Alloacidobacterium dinghuense: one gene and its partner. The protein of the gene in region 1 interacts with the protein of each later gene in a pairwise test. Links are inferred from orthologs where the notes say so. Each region holds a gene or a part of one and is shown in the gene's direction. Other genes may lie near its edges.

Region 1 (3,776 bases):
AAAGGAGTGATCGTTCCTCCGACCCAACTCGATCAGAAGCGCATCAGCTGGTTTGTGTATGTCATTCGCCTGGCATCGGGGTTCCAGCAGGCGGATCGAGATGCAATCGTTCAGTCTCTCGGGGCTGATGGAATCAGCTGCGGCCGCTATTTTGCTCCGATCCACAAACAGCCGGCATACCAGCAATTTGCTGCTCTGCGTTCGCTTCCAGTCACTGAGTCGCTCAGCACACGGACGGTCGCGCTTCCTTTTTTCAATCGAATTACCGATTCTGAAATCGAATATGTCTGCAGTTCCCTGGTGCATCTGGCAACCACAGCTTCTCTGGAGCAATAGCTATACATGTCGCAATCGAAGTGCGCAGACCTCGTGCATTTCGTTGCTCTCTGAGCGTGCGCTAGACTTAACGGTTGAGTTGCGGCCGGTTGCGTAGCGCGGCGGCAAATATTCTGCGAAAATTATCAGTTGGACAATCAAAGATTATCGCCTGAGTCTAAAGAGAGCCTGGATTACGGTTGCGCTCGCCTCAGATCGATGGATCTTTGCATGTTCCCGGGAAATGGATCCTATGTCTATGAAACTGGCAGTGCCTGTTAGCGCGGACTTTACGGATGAAGTCGCAGAGTGGATTGAGGCTTTCGATCAGGTTGTTGTCGATGAGGGCCCGGAACAAGCAGCAGAGCTGATGGGCGCGCTGCGGCAGCGAGCACGCGAGGCCGGCATCAATACACCTGGCGAAATCCGCACCCCCTACCTCAATACCATCCCCAAACATGACGAAGTGCCGTACCCCGGTGACCGAAACATAGAGCGTCGCGTAGAGAGCCTGATTCGCTGGAACGCCATGGCGATGGTGCATCACCAGAACAAAAAAGATGCCGGTATCGGCGGCCATATTTCGACCTACTCATCCTTGGCGACGCTCTTAGAGGTAGGTTTCAATCACTTCTTTCACGCAAAGTATCCAAGCCACGCGGCGAGCGGGGGGCAAGACCAGCCCGGCGACTTCATCTATTTCCAAGGACACGCTTCACCCGGCGTCTACGCGCGTGCCTATCTGGAAGGCCGCCTGAATGACGATCATCTCAAAAATTTCCGCCACGAATTGCGCGACAAGCCAGGCCTGTCGTCCTACCCCCACCCCTGGCTGATGCCGAATTTCTGGCGTTTCCCGACAGTTTCGATGGGTATCGGTCCGCTGAACGCGATCTATCAGGCGCGTTTTATGCGCTATCTCGAAAACCGCAATCTCATCGAGAAGACCCCGCGCAAAATCTGGGCCTTCGTCGGCGACGGCGAAACAGACGAAGTCGACACTCTTGGTGCAATCTCAGTCGCCTCACGCGAAAAGCTCGACAATCTGGTCTTCGTCGTCAACTGCAACCTGCAGCGCCTCGACGGCCCAGTACGCGGCAATAAGCGGATCATCGACGAGCTCGAAGGCGTCTTCCGCGGCGCTGGCTGGAATGTCATCAAGGTCATCTGGGGCTCGGATTGGGATGTCCTCTTTGAGCGCGATCACAAGGGCCTGCTGCTGAAGCGCATGGAGGAGTGCGTTGACGGCGAATATCAGGCATTCAAAGCCAAGGGCGGCGCATATCTGCGCAAGGAATTCTTCGGCAAGTACCCCGAACTCCTCGAACTCGTCAGCGATATGACCGACGAGCAACTCGCGCGCCTGCATCGCGGTGGCCACGACCCGGTAAAGATTTACAACGCCTACAAGCGCGCCGTCGAGCACCGCGGGGGGCCCACCGTCATCCTCGCCAAGACGGTTAAAGGCTACGGCATGGGTACCACCGAAGCCCGCAATGCAGCGCACCAGGAAAAGAAAATGACCGACGACGCGCTCACCACCTTCGTGAAGCGTTTCGACATCCCCGTTCCAGAAGAGTCCGCCAAGCAGGGTAAGCCCTACAAGCCCGCAGACGACGCGCCGGAGATCCAATACCTGCAAGAGCGCCGCAAGGCGCTCGGCGGATACATGCCGCAGCGCGAAACCCCTGAGCTGAAATTCAAAGCCCCTGAGATCGACTACTACGCCGAGTGGACCGCCGGATCGAAAGGCCGCGCCGTATCCACTACGATGGGTTTTGTCAGCATTCTGCGCCACCTGCTGAAAGATCCTGAGATCGGCAAGCTGATTGTGCCAATCGTTCCCGACGAGGGCCGCACCTTTGGCTTGGAGTCCGCCATCCGCCAGGTTGGCATCTACGCGGCCGAAGGGCAGAAGTACAAGCCGCACGATCTCGACATGCTGCTCTACTACCGTGAAGAGCAGGACGGCCAGATTCTTGAAGAGGGCATTACTGAAGCTGGATCGATGGCCTCCTTCACCGCCGCAGGCACCGCTTACTCCAACTACCGCACGCCGACCATCCCGTTCTACATGTACTACTCGATGTTCGGCTTCCAGCGCGTTGGCGATATGGTGTGGGCGTTCGCTGATTCACGCGGCAAGGGCTTCCTCATGGGAGGCACCGCCGGACGCACCACCATGCTCGGTGAAGGCCTCCAGCATCAGGACGGCCACAGCCACGTCCTCGCCAGCACCGTGCCAACCTGCCTGAGCTACGACCCGGCATACGTCTACGAACTCGCCGCCATTCTGCAGGACGGCATCCGCCGCATGTATCAGGAAAATGAGCCGGTCTTCTACTACATCACCATGTACAACGAAGACTATGCCATGCCGGAAATGCCTGAAGGCGTCCGCGAGGGCATCGTGCGCGGCATCTACAAATTCAAGAGCGCCCCGGAGGGCAAGGCCGCAAAAGCATCTGTAGCCCAGCTCTTTGGCAGCGGCCCTATCCTGAATGAAGCCGTCCGCGCCCAGCAGATTCTCGCCGAAAAATACGGCGTACAGACCGACGTATGGAGCGTGACCAGCTACAACGAACTACGCCGTGAAGCCCTATCCATCGAGCGCTGGAACCGCCTGCACCCGGCAGAAGCGGAAAAGACCCCGTACATCCTGCAAGCCATCAAGGGCGCAAAAGGCCCCATCATCGCAGCGACCGACTACATAAAGTCTGTCCCCGACCAACTCTCACCCTGGCTCGCCGACCGTCTCGTGACACTCGGTACCGACGGCTTCGGACGCAGCGACAACCGTGAGCATCTCCGCGCGCACTTTGAAGTCAACACTGAATCCATCGTCGCCGCCACGCTTTCCAGGCTGGCACGCGACGGCAAATTCGACGCGAAAAAAGCGCAAGCGGCTTTTCAGGAACTAGGAGTGGACACCGAAAAGGTAGACGCAGCCAAAGCCTAGTCGGAAGCTGCTCGTGAAGAGATTGTCATCATGACCCTGAACGGAGTGAAGGGGAAGGATCTGCTTTTTCAGGGCAGCAGCACGAAAAAACCGGGGTCCCCAACGCGCATGATTTTCGCGTGTTGGGGTGGGAAAGCACGAATCTCAGCCAAGGATTGTTGAACACGCGTCCGTCTATTGCGGCGGCTTTTCGCCAGCCTGCTCACGCACCATGTATTCGGCATACCAGTCCGGCCAGTTCTCATCGCGTTTCCCAAGATGCTTCTCGTGTTCACCATGCGCAGCCTCGGCACGCCGTAGCGCCTGCGCCAGATCAGTCGCCGACCCATATGTCGTACTGCCGACGACACGCCCCGGAAGCCGCGTCGTAATCTCCTGGAAGAGCCAGCCGTTGCCGTCCGGATCCTTGAACGAGGCGAAGGAGCAGTAGGTGCGATGCTCTGGATCCGGGCCGCTGACCCGGACGCGACCGAACAAGTAGGGCTCGTCCGGGCCAGAGTAC
Region 2 (3,434 bases), 990 kb from region 1 along the record:
AGTGGGAACCGCTGAATGTCGCGGAGGTGGAAGACATAATAGAGTGCAGTTCCATCGAGCCACGCCGCTCCCTTCAGCTTCCACAAGAACGAAGTGAAGTAAAGCAACGCCAGCTCAAATTGGATCATGCGTTGCGCCCAGGGCGCCCGCAACTGCCTTTCCTCGGTCTTTCTGTTGCGGAAACGGATCCAATGATCCACGGAAAGCACTGCCCCAGCCGGCGCAAACATAAGAAAGAACCCGGCAACACGCAGAAACTTATCACCGCCGTGAGTCATGAAAAGCGCTCTCTGCTGAAGTGAATTGACGCAAAGAAATACAGCCACGCTGCTCACCCGAGTCCACAACCCAATCGTCAGCAGTACTGAAAACAGCAGCGCGAGCCAGAAAAAGTAAGAGATCCAGCGATCGCTTTGCGGCAAGAGCCCAAACAGATTCAGCCGTATGCCTGGTTCCACCTTATGCATCGTTGACTCGGAAACCCAGGCATGTGTGCCAAACCACTCCAGCCAATCCGAATGCAACAGGATGATCGTCGCCGCAACGCAAATGCCATACAGAATGCGAAACGCGGCAATGCAAATCGGAGATTCCGGCTTAAAGAAGAAGCAATCCCACCATCTGGCTATCTTTTCGAGAATCATTGAAGGTCCGCCGGATCGATGTAATCTTCATAGAGCACCTCCGGCTTCGGCTCTGGCTCATTTCCATCATCTAACCACGGCCTCATCGTGGTCTCATACTTCAGCAGAATTACCTTTTCTGGCGGGTCGTTAGGATCGTTATAGAAACGTGCGATGTGGTTCACTACATCTGCCAGCAACAGCGGATTCTCATCCTCGGTTAAGTTCTCGGCAAGTTTTCGATATCGCTCCTTACGATATCGCTCTCCAAAGCCAAGCTGATCCATCCGCGGATAGCTCCAGATATAGATATGGTGATGCGTCGTAATGACAACAGCTTTGAGGTACCGGTTTTTTAGGATTGGCTTGGGCGCAAACATATCCCATCGCTGGAAAAGGCCTGTCCATCGCATATAAGGCGCGATGATCTCTCTGCCTTCCACGATGGAAGGCAGGTCATAAGGAATAGCCCAAAGAGTGATAGCAATCAGATGAAACAGGATGAAAGCGCTGATCAGCTTTCGACGGAAGCCTGACCTGGCAGAAACAGTCCCGCCGTCTCCGCTGCTTTGTCCGGGTGCACTTTCTTTCTTCTGCTGGTCTTTATTCAGCACGTTCTCTTTCTATCAAGTCAATCGAGATACCGCCATGTGCCTGACGCTCGATCTGCTCACTTCGCTCATTCCATCTAAAAGCGCAGCGTCATGAAAATCCCCGGCTTCGCATAGTAATTGCCCGAAAATACGCATGGCTCCGGCTTCTTGGCATTCCCGATACACTTTGCGGTAAAACAATCTAGACCCTATGACTGCGAAGAAAGCAACCCCCAAAACACCCGCGAAAAAGTCCAACTTGAATGCAGCTCTGGCAAAGCCGCCAAAGTCCATCGCAAAACCCAAAGACACCTTCAACCCCAAGCGTGATCTCGCCCCCGAACGCGTAGCCGAAATCCTCAAGCGCCTCGCCGCCACCTACCCCAACGCCGAGTGCGCACTCCATCACCGCAACGCCTGGGAGTTGCTCGTCGCGACCATCCTATCCGCGCAATGCACCGACGTGCGCGTCAACATGGTCACGCCCGAGCTCTTCCGCCAGTTCCCCACACCGAAGGCCATGACCGAAGCCTCACAACCAGTGCTCGAAGAACTCATCCGCTCCACCGGCTTCTACCGCAACAAGGCAAAATCGATCCTCGGCGCAGCCAAAAAGATCACCAACGACTTCGACGGCAAAGTCCCGCGCACACTCGCCGAACTCACCACCGTCCCCGGAGCAGCCCGCAAAACCGCCAACGTCGTCCTTGGAGTAGCCTACGGCCTCGCCGAAGGCATCGTCGTCGACACGCACGTCCTGCGCATCTCCCGCCGCCTGCATCTCACCAAGGCCACCGAACCGAAAAATGTCGAGCAGGACCTGGTGAAGATCATTCCGCAGGATCACTGGATCGCTTACTCGCACGAGATCATCCACCACGGCCGCCAGATCTGCATCGCCCGCAAACCAAAATGTGCCGATTGCACCCTCGAAACCGTCTGTACCTCAGGCGACAAGACATGGTCCAGCGGCAAAACCTGGCCGGAACAGTAAACCCATTCTCTGCGCTGTCATCCCGAGCTAAGAGCGAAGGATCTGCTTCTTCTCCGCATCAGCACGAAAATGGGTGCCCCATCCTATCGCGTAGTTTGCGATAGGGTGGGAAAGGCACAGACTCAACCAGAGAAACACTCAGGCGTTTACAATGACTCCGAAATGACCCGCATCGCCCTCACCCTCTTGCTGGTTTTGCCTGGCCTTACGCCTGCCCTCGCGCAGCAGCCCCAGGGGACGACCACCCTCACCGTGAGCTCCACGCTCGTACAGGTGCCCGTGCAGGTCAAAACAAAATCCGGCAAGAACGTCTACGAGCTTACCCCCGATAACTTCCTCGTCACCGATAACGGCATCCCCCAAACCATCACCCTTGACGACGATACCGGATCACAGCCGCTCGCTCTCGCCATCGTCGTCCAGACCGGAGGAGCCGGTACCGCACACATCAATGACTATCAGGGACTCGGCGCTCTCATCGATGCCATCGTCGGCAACGTTGATCATCTCGTCGCCGTCGTCAGCTTCGACAGTAGACCGCATATCCTGCAGGCGTTCACGCCAAATACAACGCTAGCTGCAAAACAGCTCAACAACCTTCAGCCCGGAGACAACGGCGCCGCCATACTCGACGGGGTAGCCTTCGCCGTCAACCAGCTGCGCCAACAACCGGCAAACTACCGTCACGCCATTCTTCTCTTCAGCGAAACCCTAGATCAGGACAGCGACACTACTCTGGAAGAAGCGCTTCGACTCATCAGCAATACCAACACCACCATGTACACCTTCGCCTTCTCCAGCACGCACGCCGCTGTCCATCACGAGGCGTCCAAATTCAATCAATATAATCCCGGCCCCACTCACGGCTGCTTCAACCGCGATGGAGCCGATGCCGAATATGAAGGCCACTACAGCAAGCAGGTCCTCGACTGCATCAGCCAGCTTGCTCCGCCTGTACGACTTGCCACCATGGCCTTCGTCGCCGCCCGCAACGCGCTGCGGACAAACACCGCCGAATCCATTGCCCAGCTCACTGGCGGCGAGTTCGCCCACTTCAAAAACGCCAAGGATCTGCAAAACGGGCTCGCCGCCGTCAGCAATGACGTGCCAAACTTCTATCTGCTCAGCTTCCGTCCGCAACCGCCCACGCCCGGCATGCACACCCTGCACGTAGAACTCAAAGGAGATGAACCGCATTTAGAAGTGAAGGCCCGCAGCGCTTAC

Evidence for each region.
Region 2: the proteins of aceE (region 1) and nth interact in binary tests that used the Escherichia coli proteins (3 or more experiments, as listed by UniProt). The link is inferred for Alloacidobacterium dinghuense from one-to-one orthologs.

What each region holds. Positions count from the first base shown.
Region 1 is NZ_CP060394.1:3,098,757-3,102,532, reverse strand. The notes cover bases 192-3,474. They hold aceE (pyruvate dehydrogenase (acetyl-transferring), homodimeric type), read left to right. Parts: upstream 192-568; coding sequence 569-3,274; downstream 3,275-3,474. Other genes in these bases: H7849_RS12725 (VOC family protein), read right to left, coding at 3,449-3,474; H7849_RS12735 (DegT/DnrJ/EryC1/StrS family aminotransferase), read left to right, coding at 192-336. Also shown: more of H7849_RS12735, read left to right, coding at 1-191; more of H7849_RS12725, read right to left, coding at 3,475-3,776. UniProt on the Escherichia coli protein: Component of the pyruvate dehydrogenase (PDH) complex, that catalyzes the overall conversion of pyruvate to acetyl-CoA and CO(2).
Region 2 is NZ_CP060394.1:2,108,267-2,111,700, forward strand. Bases 378-3,318 are described here. They hold nth (endonuclease III), read left to right. Parts: upstream 378-1,427; coding sequence 1,428-2,210; downstream 2,211-3,318. Other genes in these bases: H7849_RS08540 (HTTM domain-containing protein), read right to left, coding at 378-644; H7849_RS08545 (hypothetical protein), read right to left, coding at 641-1,237; H7849_RS08555 (VWA domain-containing protein), read left to right, coding at 2,373-3,318. In the rest of the region: more of H7849_RS08540, read right to left, coding at 1-377; more of H7849_RS08555, read left to right, coding at 3,319-3,434. UniProt on the Escherichia coli protein: DNA repair enzyme that has both DNA N-glycosylase activity and AP-lyase activity. The DNA N-glycosylase activity releases various damaged pyrimidines from DNA by cleaving the N-glycosidic bond, leaving an AP (apurinic/apyrimidinic) site.